Regions from separate parts of the Micromonospora sp. SL1-18 genome, predicted to be linked through region 1. Evidence: riboswitches for the same ligand, from Rfam matches in the RefSeq annotation. Region 1 holds a riboswitch; the other holds the start of a gene.

The links. A riboswitch is a leader RNA that binds a small molecule or an ion and turns the genes downstream of it on or off. The one in region 1 is predicted to bind ZMP and ZTP.
Region 2: it holds a riboswitch for ZMP and ZTP, as region 1 does, so the genes downstream of both, ACNAW0_RS21520 (bifunctional 5,10-methylenetetrahydrofolate dehydrogenase/5,10-methenyltetrahydrofolate cyclohydrolase) here and ACNAW0_RS09755 (glycine hydroxymethyltransferase) in region 1, are expected to answer to the same signal.

Annotation. Positions count from the first base shown of each region.
Region 1 covers NZ_JBLROA010000014.1:120,426-127,488, forward strand. The annotation lists gene ACNAW0_RS09720 (alpha-ketoacid dehydrogenase subunit beta) at 1-189, opposite strand, end outside; gene pdhA (pyruvate dehydrogenase (acetyl-transferring) E1 component subunit alpha) at 189-1,397, opposite strand; gene ACNAW0_RS09730 (Lrp/AsnC family transcriptional regulator) at 1,470-1,976, shown strand; gene ACNAW0_RS09735 (DNA polymerase domain-containing protein) at 1,979-2,929, opposite strand; gene ACNAW0_RS09740 (hypothetical protein) at 3,012-3,338, opposite strand; gene ACNAW0_RS09745 (hypothetical protein) at 3,443-3,685, opposite strand; gene ACNAW0_RS09750 (S8 family peptidase) at 3,940-5,439, shown strand; ZMP/ZTP riboswitch at 5,571-5,660, shown strand; gene ACNAW0_RS09755 (glycine hydroxymethyltransferase) at 5,679-7,063, shown strand, end outside.
Region 2 covers NZ_JBLROA010000048.1:34,456-41,518, reverse strand. The annotation lists gene ACNAW0_RS21530 (NRAMP family divalent metal transporter) at 32-1,180, shown strand; gene ACNAW0_RS21525 (hypothetical protein) at 1,286-2,311, shown strand; ZMP/ZTP riboswitch at 2,310-2,392, shown strand; gene ACNAW0_RS21520 (bifunctional 5,10-methylenetetrahydrofolate dehydrogenase/5,10-methenyltetrahydrofolate cyclohydrolase) at 2,406-3,284, shown strand; gene ACNAW0_RS21515 (alpha/beta hydrolase) at 3,294-4,316, opposite strand; gene ACNAW0_RS21510 (hypothetical protein) at 4,320-5,267, opposite strand; gene ACNAW0_RS21505 (endonuclease/exonuclease/phosphatase family protein) at 5,384-6,172, opposite strand; gene ACNAW0_RS21500 (sulfite exporter TauE/SafE family protein) at 6,359-7,063, shown strand, end outside.

The DNA of each region.
Region 1 (7,063 bases):
GATACCGGCCTCGGCGAGGGGCGTGTCGAAGCAGCGCTTGTCGCCGAACCGGGCCTGCAGGCCGTCGGTGATCCGGAAGACGCCGCCGAGCTGCCCGACATCCTCGCCGAAGACGACCACCCGCTCGTCGTAGAGCATCGCGTCGGCGAGTGCGGCGTTGAGCGCCTTCGCCATGGTCACGGTGGCCATCAGGCGTCCGCCTCCTCGTCGCGGGCGGCGGCCAGCTCGGCGCGGACCTGCTCGCGCTGCTCGACCAGCTGCGGGGTCGGCTCCGCGTACACGTGCTCGAAGAGGCTGAGCGGGTCCACCGTGGGCTGGGCGTTCATCCGGTCGCGTAGCGCGGCGGCATACGCCTCGGCCTCCTCGGCGATCACGGCGACGGCGGCGTCGTCCAGCACGCCCCGGGCCCGCAGGTACGCCTCCAGCCGGGCGACCGGGTCGCGGTCCCGCCACGCCTCGACCTCCTCGGCGTCCCGGTAGCGGGTCTGGTCGTCGGCGTTGGTGTGCGGTTCCATCCGGTAGGTGTGCGCCTCGACCAGGAACGGCCCCTTGCCGGACCGGGCGTGCTCCACCGCGCGGGTGAGCACCGCGAGCACGGCCACCGGGTCGTTGCCGTCGACCTGCTCGCTGGGCACGCCGTAGCCGACGCCCTTGTACGCCAGGCTCGGCGCGGCGGTCTGCCGGGACAGCGGCACGCTGATCGCGTACTTGTTGTTCTGCACGAAGTAGACGACCGGGGCCTTGAACACGGCCGCGAAGTTGACCCCCTCGTGGAAGTCGCCCTCGCTGGTGGCGCCGTCGCCGATGAAGGCCAGCGCCACAGTGTCCCGCCCCTGGTACGACTCGCCGTAGGCCAGGCCGGCGGCGTGCACGCACTGAGTGGCGAGCGGGGTGCACTGCGGCGCGGTGTGCATCGCGGCCGCGTCGTACCCGCAGTGCCAGTCGCCGCGCAGCAGGGTGAGCACCTCGACCGGGTCGATGCCCCGGCCGGTCAGCGCCATCGACTCCCGGTAGGTGGGGAAGACCCAGTCGGTGTCGCGCAGCGCGAGGACCCCGCCGACCTGGCACGCCTCCTGGCCCCGGGAGGACGGGTAGACGGCGAGGCGGCCCTGCTTGGTCAGCGCCGTGGCCTGCACGTCGAAGCGGCGGCCGACGACCATCCGCCGGTACATCTCGCGCAGCGCCTCGACCGGCGGCTCGGGGTAGTCGTCGCACGCGGGCAGCGCGGTGCCGTCCGGGTTCAGCAGCCGCACCGGCTCGGTACGCGGCAGCAGGCCGGCCGACGGGTCGGGGGCGGCCGGGGTGGTGGCCTTCCGGCGGGTGCGGGGGGATGCCCTGCGGACCGCCTGGGGTGTGGTCATCACGGCGAGGACCTCCTGGACTTGTGGTGGACCTATGCTCACGCCGTCGGATGATTGACTCAAGTTGCCCGCTGAACGCGGGACGAATGGCATGACTGGGAGCGGTTCATGAGCCAGGAGACCAACCCGACACCGGGCGCGGCGGGCGGAATGGGACGTTCGGCCGGGCCGCTCGACGAGGTGGACCGGCGGATCCTGCGCGAACTGGTCCAGGACGGCCGGCTCTCCATCCGTACGCTGGCCGAACGGGTGCACGTTTCCCGCACCAACGCGTACGCCCGGGTGGAGCGCCTGATCCGGGACGGGGTGATCACCGGGTTCCGGGCCCGGGTCGCGCCGGAGCCGGCCGGGCTGGGCACGTCGGCGTACATCGCGCTGACCATCGAGCAGAACACCTGGCGCGAGGTGTCCGAGGAACTGGCGCGGGTGCGCTACGTCGAGCACGTGGCGCTGCTCAGCGGCGAGCACGACGTATTGGCCCTGGTCCGGGCACCGGACAACGCCACGCTGCGGGACGTGGTGCTGGAACGGGTGCAGAGCATCGCCGGGGTGCTGTCGACGCGTACCTGGCTGGTCTTCGAGGAGTTCGACGGGACGCACCGCCTCTGGCCCTAGACTCAGCGTTCCGGCGGTGCCTCCAGGCCCTCCCGGTCGGCCAGCTCCAGCAGCGGCTCCAGGGAGAACCGGCGGTCGTCCAGGCCGGCGTGCGGATCGCCACGCTCGGCGAACCGGGCCGGCAGGCTCAGCACGTCGAAGTCCTCCGGCCGTGCGTCGTCCAGCTCCGACCAGTCCAGCGGGGCGGAGACCAGGGCGCGCGAAGTGGGCCGGATCGAGTACGCCGACGTGACGGTGTGATCCCGGGCCATCTGGTTGTAGTCGACGAAGACCGGCCGGTCCCGCTGCTCCCGCCACCAGGTGGTCGTCACCAGATCGGGCAGCCGGCGCTCCATCTCCCGGCCCAGTGCCAGCACCGCGCGCCGGCACTCGCCGAAGCTCCACCGCGGCTCGATGGACAGGTAGACGTGGATCCCCCGGCCGCCGGTGGTCTTCGGGTAGCCCACCAGCCCCAGCTCGTCCAGGAAGGCTCGCACCTCGTGCGCGACCGGGACCACCTGGGCGAAGTCCACTCCCGGCATCGGGTCCAGGTCGATGCGGAGCTGGTCGGGGTGCTCCACGTCGCCGGCGGACACCGGCCACGGGTGGAACCGCAGCGTGCCCAGGTTGGCCGCCCAGATCACCACGGCCAGCTCGCTCGGCGCCACCTCGTCGGCGGTCCGGCCGCTCGGGAAGGTGATGTGCGCGGTACGCACCCAGTCGGGCGCCCCGGCCGGCAGCCGCTTCTGGTAGAACGCGTCGCCGCGGTTGTCCTGCCGAGTGGCGATCTTCGCGCCCTCGAACACGCCGCGCGGCCACCGCTCCAGCATGGTCGGCCGGTCGCGCAGGGCCCGCAGGATGCCGTCGCCGACGGCGAGGAAGTAGCGGACCACGTCGAGCTTGGTCAGCCCGCGCTCCGGGAAATATGGCTTGTCGGGGCTGGAGACGCGGACCACCCGCTGCCCCACCCGAATCTACTCGGCCGCCGTGGTCGCCACGCCCCACACGGTAGCGGGCGACGGGCCGCCATGGTCGCCCGCCGCGCAGCGGGGCGGATCAGGAGATCAGCATGATGCCCACGACGACGAGCGGCAGCCCGACGAACAGGAAGATCCCGACGCCGGTGAGGACCCGGCCACCGCCGCCGGTCTCCCGCTCGGGCGCGAGCCCGAAGGCGGACCGGGCGTCCAGCATGCCGATCCGGCTCAGGGTCAGGTCGCCGGTGACCCCGAGCAGCGCCCCGACGACCACCAGGGCGACGCCGAACCGGGTGACGAACTCACCTCCGGACACCGCGACCCAGACGCCGGCCGCGGCCGCGACCACCACCAGCGCGGTCACCAGCAGCACCAGGGCTTCCCGCAGGCCCTTGAGGACCGTCATCGGTGGCTCCATCCCGCCTTGTCGGACGAGACATTGTGCGCCATCGACGCGTCCGGCCGCTGCCCCCGTACGGGCAGCGGCCGGCCGGGCTGCGGTCCGGACGGTCAGCGCCCTTCCTGCTGCATGCGCGTCATGAGCATCTGCTTGCCCTGGTCCCCCGCCTTGCGGTTGTTCTCCTGAATCTTGCGGAACCAGTTGGCGAGCTCCTTGTCGCCCCGCGCGTCCGCGTCGGCGATGTACGTATCCATCCGGTAGATGCTCTCCAACGACATCTGCAACGTGTGGATCAGGTCGTAGTTCTTGTCCCGCACCGGGCTCATCTGTTCCTTGGTCATGGTTGTGGCCACGACAAACCTCCCCGTGTCTCGCGCTTCGGTGGCGCCAGCGCTTTACCCGCCTGCGGCCGGTTCACGCCCACCGCCGACCAGCCGGCACGTCACCCGGCCACCGTCTTACCGTTGCTGTTTCATCCGTTCGGCTGTGTGTAACACCACACCGACTCCCTACGCTGATCCCCTGAAAGCGAGCACCCCGCTCGTTTTCCGCCGGCCTGCTTCCCGCCAGGCAGTGGGGCCGGCTGGATCAGCCCCTGGGAGTCTGTGTGAAGAACCTGCGTCGCAAGACACTCGCCGCCGCGTCCGTCGTGACGCTCGGCATCGGCCTCGCCGCCACCGGCGGGTTGGCGCCGGCCGCGGCGGCTGGACCGGAAACCACGTTCCTGGTCCTCGCCCCGCAGGGCGGCAAGACCGACAAGGCCGCCGCGCGCGTGGCGGCCGCCAACGGCACCGTGGTGGCCAGCTACGACCAGATCGGCGTGCTCGTCGTCCGCTCGACCAACCCGAACTTCGTCACCGCGGTGGCGGGCGCGGGCGTCGAATCGGTCGCGTCCACCGCCGGCCTGGGCACCGCCCTCGACGAGGGCGAGACCGTCGAGGTCTCCGCGGAAGAGATCGCCAACGCCACTGGCGACCCGACCAAGGAGCCCATGTACGGCCAGCAGTGGGACATGGACATGATCCACGTCCCGCAGGCCCACGCGATCACCACCGGTAGCCCGAACGTCGTCGTCGGCGTGCTGGACAGCGGCATCTCCAGCAGCCACCCCGACCTGGCCACCCAGATCGCCAAGGACAAGAGCGTGTCCTGCCTGGGCGGTGTCACCAACACCGCCGAGGCGGCCTGGAACCCGACCAAGAGCGACCACGGCACCCACGTGGCCGGCACCATCGCCGCCGCCATCAACGGCGTCGGCGTGACCGGCATCGCGCCGGGCGTCAAGGTCGCCGCCGTCAAGGTGGTCAACGACGGCGGCTCCATCTACCCGGAGGCTGCGGTCTGCGGGTTCATGTGGGCTGCCGACCACGGGATGCAGCTGACCAACAACAGCTACTACATCGACCCGTGGGAGATGAACTGCCGCAACGACGCGCGCCAGCGCCCGGTGTGGCAGGCGGTGCAGCGGGCCATCCGCTACTCGCAGTCCAAGGGCGTGCTCAACGTCGCGTCCGCCGGCAACTCCAACTACGACTTGGCGCACAAGGTCACCGACACGGGAAGCCCGAACGACGGTAGTGCGCCGAAGGAGAACCGGGAGAACCTCACCAACGCCTGCCTCGACCTGCCGGCCGAGGTGCCGGGCGTGGTGACCGTCTCGGCGCTGGGCCCGACCGGTGCGAAGAGCTACTACTCCTCGTACGGCCAGGGCGTCATCGACGTGGCGGCGCCGGGCGGCGACAGCCGGGTCCGCACCCAGGGCGCGAGCCCGACCACCGCGGACCAGATCCTGTCGACCATCGCACTGCCGAACGCCGAGGGCGTGATGGTCAACGGGTACGGGTACAAGCAGGGCACCTCGATGTCCGGCCCGCACGCCACCGGCGTCGCGGCGCTGGCGTTGTCGGCGCACCCGGGGATGACCCCGGGCCAGCTGGCATCGTTCCTGGAGCGCACGGCGGTGGCACAGTCGTGCCCGGCCGGCGTCTTCAACCTGGCGCCGCTGCACCCGAACGGCCCGCACGCCTACGACGCAACCTGCTCCGGCGGTGCGCGCAACGGGTTCTACGGCGCCGGCATCGTCGACGCGTACAACGTGGTGAAGTAACACCCGCACCATCCGTGACGGGGCCCGGCGAGCAATCGCCGGGCCCCGTCCGTTTTCGCGGCTCACGACCGGATTGGCAGCTCACCGGACGGAGGTCGCCCCGGGCGGGCCCCGGCGTACCCGGTAGGATCGGCGCGGGCCGTGACTGGCGCGTGGGGATGGAGCACCATCGGGAAGCGGTCCCGTCACGAGGACGCACGCCGAGCGCCTGGGCCTTCCGCACGTCACCAGGAGGTCGCATGTCGCTGAACGCCGAATCCACCGCCTTCCGCAGCGCGCTGGAGGTGATCCGCGCCGTCGAGCCTCGGGTGGCGGACGCCATCGGGGCGGAGCTGGCCGACCAGCGCGAGTCGCTCAAGCTGATCGCCAGCGAGAACTACGCCTCCCCCGCCACCCTGCTGGCGATGGGCAACTGGTTCAGCGACAAGTACGCCGAGGGCACCGTCGGCCGCCGCTTCTACGCCGGCTGCCAGAACGTCGACACGGTCGAGGCGCTCGCCGCCGAGCACGCCCGGGAGCTGTTCGGCGCGGCCCACGCGTACGTGCAGCCGCACTCCGGCATCGACGCCAACCTGGTCGCGTTCTGGGCGATCCTGGCCGACCAGGTGGAGTCCCCCGCGCTGAAGAAGGCCCAGGTACGCCAGGTCAACGAGCTGACCGAGGCGGACTGGTTCGCGCTGCGCCGGGAGCTGGGCAACCAGCGGATGCTCGGCATGTCGCTGGACGCCGGCGGGCACCTGACCCACGGCTTCCGCCCGAACATCTCGGGCAAGATGTTCGACCAGCGCAGCTACGGCACCGACCCGGCCACCGGCCTGATCGACTACGACAAGGTCGCCGAGGCGGCCCGCGAGTTCCAGCCGCTGATCCTGGTCGCCGGCTACTCGGCGTACCCCCGGAAGGTCAACTTCCGGATCATGCGGGAGATCGCCGACGAGGTCGGCGCGACCTTCATGGTCGACATGGCGCACTTCGCCGGCCTGGTCGCGGGCAAGGTCTTCACCGGCGACTTCGACCCGGTGCCGCACGCGCACATCGTCACCACCACCACGCACAAGTCGCTGCGCGGCCCGCGCGGCGGCATGGTGCTCTGCGGCCCGGAGCTGGCCGACCAGGTCGACCGGGGCTGCCCGATGGTGCTCGGCGGCCCGCTGCCGCACGTGATGGCCGCCAAGGCGGTCGCCCTGGCCGAAGCCCGCCGCCCCGACTTCGCCGACTACGCCCAGCGGATCGTCACCAATGCCCAGGCGCTCGCCGAAGGGCTGCTGCGCCGCGGTGCGAAGCTGGTCACCGGCGGCACCGACAACCACCTCGTCCTGATCGACGTCTCCGGGTACGGCCTCACCGGCCGGCAGGCCGAGCAGGCGCTGCTCGACTCGGGCATCGTCACCAACCGCAACGCCGTGCCGCAGGACCCGAACGGCGCCTGGTACACCTCCGGAATCCGGATCGGCACCCCGGCGCTGACCACCCGGGGTCTCGGCACCGCGGAGATGGACGTCACCGCCGAGCTGATCCACACCGTACTCACCCAGACCAGCCCCGGTTCGAACCCGGACGGCACCCCGTCGAAGGCGAAGTACGCGCTCGACCCGACCCTCGCCGACAAGGTGAGCAAGCAGGC
Region 2 (7,063 bases), on a different contig from region 1:
GTCGGGGGCCGCGGATACCGATCCGACCACGGTGGCGACGCTTGTCGTGGTCGGGGCGGGCACGATGTTCGGGCTGGCGTGGCTGACCTTGTTGATGATGCCGGCGCTGGTGGTGGTGCAGGTTCTTGCCACGCGGGTGGGTGTGCTGTCCGGGCGTGATCTTCAGCGGGCGGTGCGCGACGGGTATGGCCGCTGGGTGAGCGCGGTGTTGCTGGTCTCGATTCTGGCGGTCAACGTGGTGACGATCGCCGCGGATGTCGCCGCCGGGGCGGCGGCGATCGGTCTGCTGGTCGGGATGGATTCGCGTTGGCTGGTTCCCGCCTTCGCGGCGGGGGTGCTCGCTCTGCTGATGCTCGGCAAGTATGACGAGGTCGAGCGGGTGCTGAAGGTGGTGATGCTGGGTCTGCTCGCGTACGGGGCGGCGGTGGTTCTGGCGCGGCCGGACTGGGGGGCGGTGGCGCGGGGCAGCCTGGTGCCGACGGTGCCATTCAACCAGGAGCACGTGGCGGGGATGTTGGCGATCCTGGGTACCACGCTGACGAGCTACATGTATGTGTGGCAGTCGGTGGAGCAGGTCGAGGAGCGGTGTTCCCGGCAGGATCTGCGGTTTCGGCAGTTCGACGCGTTGGTGGGGGCGGGTCTGGCCGCGGTGATCTTTTGGTCCATCCTGGTGGCCAGTGGCGCGACTCTGGGCAAGCACCATCAGCACGTCGAGACGGCCGAGCAGGCCGCGCAGGCGCTTGGGCCGTTGGCGGGGCCGTTGGCGGGCGAGATGTTCGCAGGTGGGTTGCTCGCCTCGGCGATCATCGCCGTGCCGGTGATCGCGGCCAGCGGTGGGTATGTGATTGCCAGTGCTTTCGGTTGGCGACGCGGGTTGAGTTGTACGCCTCGCCAGGCGCCCCGTTACTACGCGGTGATCGTGGCGGAGGCGCTGGCGGGTGTTGCGCTGGCCATGACGGGTATCGGTCCGATCCAGCTGCTGTTCGTGGCGAGTTTGATCGGTGGTATCGCGACTCCGCTGGGGTTGGTCCTGCTGGTGTTGGCGGCGGGGAATCCGGAACTGGTCGGCCCGGACCGGGCCCATGTGGCTCTGCGGGTGGCGGGGTGGGTGATCGCCGTGGTGGTCGCCGCGGTCAGTGTGATTTTCCTGGCCCAGCAGGTGCATCTCGTTCCGGGGTGAGCGCGGCGCGGTTGGCGGCGGGTCGGCCTGGATCCCGCTCGGACATCGTGGTGGGGCCGCGTTCGGGGGACGGTGCACGGCTGGCGCCGGTGGCAGCATCGTGGGATGCGGGTGGGTCAGGCGCGGGCGGTGGCGGTCGACTGGGTACGTGAGCAGGTGCGGCGGGATCCGGGGATCCGGGGGGCGTTCTTCAGCGGTTCCACGGTGGGGGTGTCGGGTGACGCGGTGTTGCCGGTGTGGTCGGACGTGGATGTGTTGTTGGTGCGGGACGGGCCGGCCGGGAAGCTGGGCAAGTTCCGCCATCGCGGGGTGCTGTTGGAGGTTACGGCGCTGACCTGGGCGGATCTGGGGTCGGCGGAGGATGTGCTGGGGTCGTGGGTTTTCGCGCCGTTGTTGCGTACGGACACGGTGATCATGGATCCGACGGGGCGGCTGGCCGCGTTGCGGCAGCGGGTGGCGGCGGGGTTCGCGGATCCGGTGTGGGTGCGGCGGCGGTGTGCGGGGGTGTGCCGGCGGATCGAGGCGGGGCTTCGGGCGCTGGGCGAGGGGGCGCCGCTGCACGAGCAGGTGACGGCGTGGTTGTTCCCGACGTCGGTGCTGGCGTTGTTGCCGGTGGTGGCGGCGTTGCGGGATCCGACGGTGCGGCGGCGGTACGTGCGGGCGCGGGAGGTGCTGACCGGGTACGGGTTCGGTGACCGGTATCCGGAACTGCTGGCGTCGTTGGACGGTGGCGGGGTGGGTCCGGGGCGGGTGCGGGAGCATCTGGCCGGGTTGGCGGTGACGTTCGACGAGGCGGCGCGGGTGGCGCGTACCCCGTTTTCGTTCAGTGCGGACGTCACGCCGGCGGGACGGCCGGTGGTGGTGGACGGGAGCGCGGAGCTGATCGGGGTGGGTGCGCACCGGGAGGCGATGTTCTGGATCGTGGCGACGTTCGCGCGTTGCCACGCGATCCTGGCGGCGGACGCCCCGGGGCGGGAGCGGGCGTTGCGGCCGGCGTTCGAGGCGGCGGTGGCGGATCTGGGGGTGGGGTCGGTGGTGGACCGGCGGCGCCGGGCGGAGGAGCTGCTGGGGTCGTTGCCGCGGTGGCGGGTGGTGGCGGATGCGGTCGCGGGGCGGGCTGTGGCAGGCTGAGCGTCGACGCGACTGGCGGCACGGGGATGGCATCAACCATCGGGGAGCTCGTCGCGGGGGTCGACCGCCTGGGCCTCCGTGGGCGAGGTGTGGCATGTCTTTTTCGGGTACGTCGGCTCGGCTGTTGCCGGGTGGGCCGGTGGCGGAGCGGGTGCTGGCGGGGGTCGCCGCGGATGTGGCGGTGTTGCGCGCGGCGGGGGTGACGCCGGCGTTGGCGACGGTGCTGGTGGGTGACGACGACGCGAGCGCGGGGTACATCCGGATCAAGCAGCGGCAGGCGGCGGAGTTGGGGTTTGTCTCTGCGCATGTGCATCTGCCGGCGTCGGCGTCGCAGGCGGATCTGCACGCGGTGTTGGCGGACTTCAACGCTGACCGGGATGTGCACGCGGTGCTGGTGCAGTATCCGATTCCGGGGCATCTGGACTACGACCGGGCGTTGCAGGTTCTCGATCCGGACAAGGACGTGGATGGGCTGCATCCGGTGAACATGGGCCGGTTGGCGTTGGGGCAGCCGGGTCCGTTGCCGTGTACGCCGGCGGGGATCGAGGCGTTGCTGGCGTTCCACGGGGTGCCGGTGGCGGGCCGGGAGGTGGTGATCCTGGGTCGGGGTGCCACGTTGGGTCGGCCGTTGGCGATGTTGTTGGCGCAGAAGCGGCCGACGGCGAATGCGGCGGTGACGGTGGTGCACACCGGGGTGGCGGATTGGCCGCGGTACACGCGGCGGGCGGAGATTCTGGTGGCGGCGGTGGGGGTGCCGGGGATCGTGCGGCCGGAGCATGTGCGGCCGGGTGCGGTGGTGGTCGGTGGCGGGGTGCGGTATGAGGGGCGGCGGCTGTTGCCGGATGTGGACGAGTCGTGTGCGGAGGTGGCGGGGGCGATCACGCCGCGGGTCGGCGGGGTGGGTCCGACGACGGTGGCGATGTTGTTCCGTAATGCGGTGCGGGCGGCGCAGCGGGCGTCGGGGGTGGGTTGAGCGGGGTCGTCAGTGGACGGGGCGGCCGAGCCAGGTGGACAGCCAGTCGAAGGCGGGGCTTTCGGCGGCTTCCCAGACGGTCATGCTGTGGCCGCCGCCGTCGGCGTAGTTGGTGGTGACGGTGAGCGGGGGGTGGGCGAGGTGGGCGAGGGTTTCGGCGTCGTGTTGGGCTTTGTGGTCGGCGCGGCCGCTGGACAGGTAGAGGGCGATGGCGGGTTGGGGTAGGTGGCGCAGTCGCCAGGTGTCGTCGTTGAGTGTGTGTTCGGTGCCGTCGCCGATGGTGATGCCGGGGTTGGCGTAGCCGGAGAGGCTGGCGGCGGTGGCGTATCGGTCGGGGTGGCGCAGGGCGAGGTTGGTGGCGCAGTAGCCGCCGGCGGAGTAGCCGATCAGTCCCCAGCTGGCGCGGTCGGTGCGTACCCGTAGGTGGGCTTGGGCGGCGGTGGGCACGTCGACGGTGAGGAAGGTTTCGGTTCGGGGGCCGTTGGCGAGGTCGGTGCATTCGGTGTCGAGCAGGGGGTTGGGGGTCTGTGGGGGGAACAGCACGACGGTGGGTGCCATCCGGCCGGCGGCGATTTCCTGGTCGAGGTGGCGGGTGGCGGCGAGGCGGTTGAGCCAGGAGGAGGGCGAGCCGGGGTAGCCGTGCAGCGCTTCGATGACGGGGAAACGTGCGGTGGGTTGTTCCCGGTAGGCGTCGGGCAGGTAGGCGTGGACGGGCAGGGTGAGGCCGCTGGCGGTGCCGGTGACGGTGAAGGTGACGAGTTGTCCGCTGGTGTGGTCGGTGGTGGGGGCCGGGTCGGTGCTGGTGATGTGGTGGCCGGCGAGGGCGGACCAGGTGGGGAAGGTGTCGACCTGGCGGTTGATCCAGAGGCCGGTGGCGGTCAGGGCGGTGGTGAGGCAGCAGGCGGCGGTGGTGGCGCGCAGGGCGGCGCGGCGTGGGCCGGTGGCGCGGTCCCAGGTGGCGGAGAGCAGTACGGCGGCGAGGACGGCGGCGATGGTGGCGGTGAGGGCGGCGGTGAGGCTGTCGGGTGCCATTGGTCAGCCTCCGGTCGGTGGATTGTGGTGGTGATGGTGGGGGCGGCGGGACGGTGGTGGGATCAGTTGGGTGGGTGCGCTGAGCGGTGGGGGTGTCTGCTGGCAGGCCCAGGTCAGGGCGGCGGTGAGCTGCTCTGCGGGGGGCGTGTCGAGGTGGGTGGCCGGGTCGCCGGGTCGGGTGGGTATGCCGGCGACGGCGACGGTTTCGGTGGCGGGCAGGTCGGTGGGTGCGGGGGTGGCGGGCTGGTTCGGGTTGTCGCCGATCAGGGCGAGGGTGGGATAGCGGGTGGGTGCGGCGTGGACGGCGGCCCGGGCGAGCGGGGTGAGCTGGTCGCCGGCGACGAGCGCCCAGTTGTGGGTGGTGACGCGTAGGTCTCGGGTGAGGCTGGTGGGCAGGGTCTCGGTGAGGATGTCGGGGGTGGCGGCGGGGCGCAGGTGGGTGAGGACGATGACGGCGGGTCCGGCGCGGTCCTCGGCGGTGTGCGCGGCGCTGGTTTCGTGGGCGGGGTTGGCCGGGGCGGCGAGGATGATCACCGGGTAGCGCCAGGTGGGGTGCTGTGGGTAGTCGGCGGGGACGACGACGGTGGGGGCGGCGGTGACGGGCCAGCTGGTCCAGCGGGGTGGGTGCCAGGTGAAGCTGACGGGGCCGCCGGCGGTGCGGCCGGCCCGGCTGGTGATGACGTGGTCGAGGTGGCCGGGCCGGGCGGGGCCGGTGTCGCGGTGGATGGTGTCGGCGGGCAGCAGGTCGGCCCAGGTGGGGTAGAACTGCGCGGTCCGGTTGACGGCGAGGCCGGCGGCGACCAGGGCGAGGGTTTCGGTGAGCAGCACGGCGGCGGCCCGGGTGAGGTGTGTCCAGCGGCGGTGGTGTCGCCAGGTGCGGGCGGTGGCCGCGGCGGCGGCGACGGCGGCGGCGGCGACCAGGAGCAGCAGCGGTAGGCCGGTCAGCGACATGGGCTGGCCCCTCCCCTCGTTGCACCATCGCATCATGGGGCGGCCGGTGGCCGGGGGGTTTTCCGGGCCGTCGCCCGGTGGTGATGGCCGTTGCTGGCAGGTGTGGTGGTTGAGGGTCAGCTGGGAGTGCTGAGGTCGACGACGAGGGGCCGGTGGTCGGAGATGGTGGACAGCGGCGTGTCGACGCTGGTGACGGGTGGTAGCCGGTCGCGGCCGTGCCGGTCGGCGAGGATGTGGTCGAGTTGGACGCGGGGCTGGCCGGCGGGGTAGGTGGGGCGCCGGCCGAGGGGCCGCCAGCGGGACAGCAGGGCGGCGGGCCCGGCGGGCAGGTTGAGGTCGCCGAGGAGGATCCGCGGTGCGGGCAAGGCGCGCAGGGCGCGTACGACGCGGCGCAGTTGCAGCATGTTCCAGCCGGGGACGAAGGACAGGTGGGTGGCGGCGACGGTGAGTGGCCCGTACGGGGTGTCGAGGACGGCGGCGAGGACGACGCGGGGTTCGTCGTGCAGCAGCACCAGTCCCCCGCCGGGGCCGGGGACGTAGACCGGGGAGCGTACCGGGGCGGGGCGTAGCCGGGTGACCTGCCAGGAGCGGACGGGGTGCCGGCTGACCAGGCCGATGCCGTAGCAGGGTTCGCCGTGGCCGTCGTCGTCGTGGGTGAGTGGGCGCAGCTGTTCGCCGGGGGTGCCGACGACGGCGGCGGCGAAGCGGTGTTCGGGGGCGTGGAGGGCGCGGGCGGCGATGGCGGTGAGGTCCAGGTTGCCGCTGCGGGACTGGTCGCGGTCGACCTCCTGCAGGGCGAGGATGTCGGCGTCGAGTGCGGTGACGGCGGCGGTGAGCCGGTCGGGGTCGACGAGTCCGTCGGTGAGGGACCGGCCGTGCAGCAGGTTGAAGGTGACCAGGCGCACGAACTCACCCTACGTCCGCGTGGCAGGCTTGCCGGATGCTGAAGGCGGTGGTCTGTTCGATGCTGGTGTTCGTGGCGGTGGCGTCGGCGGGTTTGTGGTTGCGGCGTCGCCGGGGGCGTTGAGCTGGGGTGAGGCTGGCCACAGCGGGGCTCGTCGGCGTGGTGGCGGTGGGCAGAATGGCCGCCTGTGGATCTTCTGTCGCTGACGACGTTGTTGACCGCGGCCGCGATGGCGGGCTGGGTGGACGCGGTGGTGGGCGGTGGGGGTCTGTTGCTGTTGCCGGCGCTGCTGGTGGCGGCGCCGGGGGTGCCGGTGGCCACGGCGTTGGGCACGAACAAGTTGGCCGCGATCTTCGGTACGTCGACGGCGGCGGTGACGTATGCGCGGCGTACCAAGCTGGACTGGGCGGTGGCGGGGCCGTCGGCGGGGCTGGCGGTGCTGACCGCGGGGCTGGGTGCGGCGTTGGCGGGGGCGGTGCCGGCGGGGGCCTACCGGCCGGTGGTGCTGGTGGTGCTGGTGTCGGTGGCGGTGTTCGTGTTGACGCGGCCGCGGTTGGGGGTGCTGGCGTTGCCGCATCGGCGTACGTCGGCACGGGTGGTGGTGGCGGTGGCGGTGGCCGGGTTGGGTATTGCCCTGTACGACGGGTTGATCGGGCCGGGTACGGGGACATTCCTGGTGTTGGCGTTCACCGCGCTGGTGGGGGCGGATTTCGTGCACGCCTCGGCGATGGCGAAGGTGGTCAACGCGGGTACGAACCTGGGGGCGTTGGTGGTGTTCGCGGCGACGGGGCACGTGTGGTGGCTGCTGGGGGCGGCGATGGCGGTGTGCAACGTCGCGGGGGCGGCGTTGGGTGCGCGGATGGCGTTGCGGCGCGGCGCTGGTTTCGTGCGG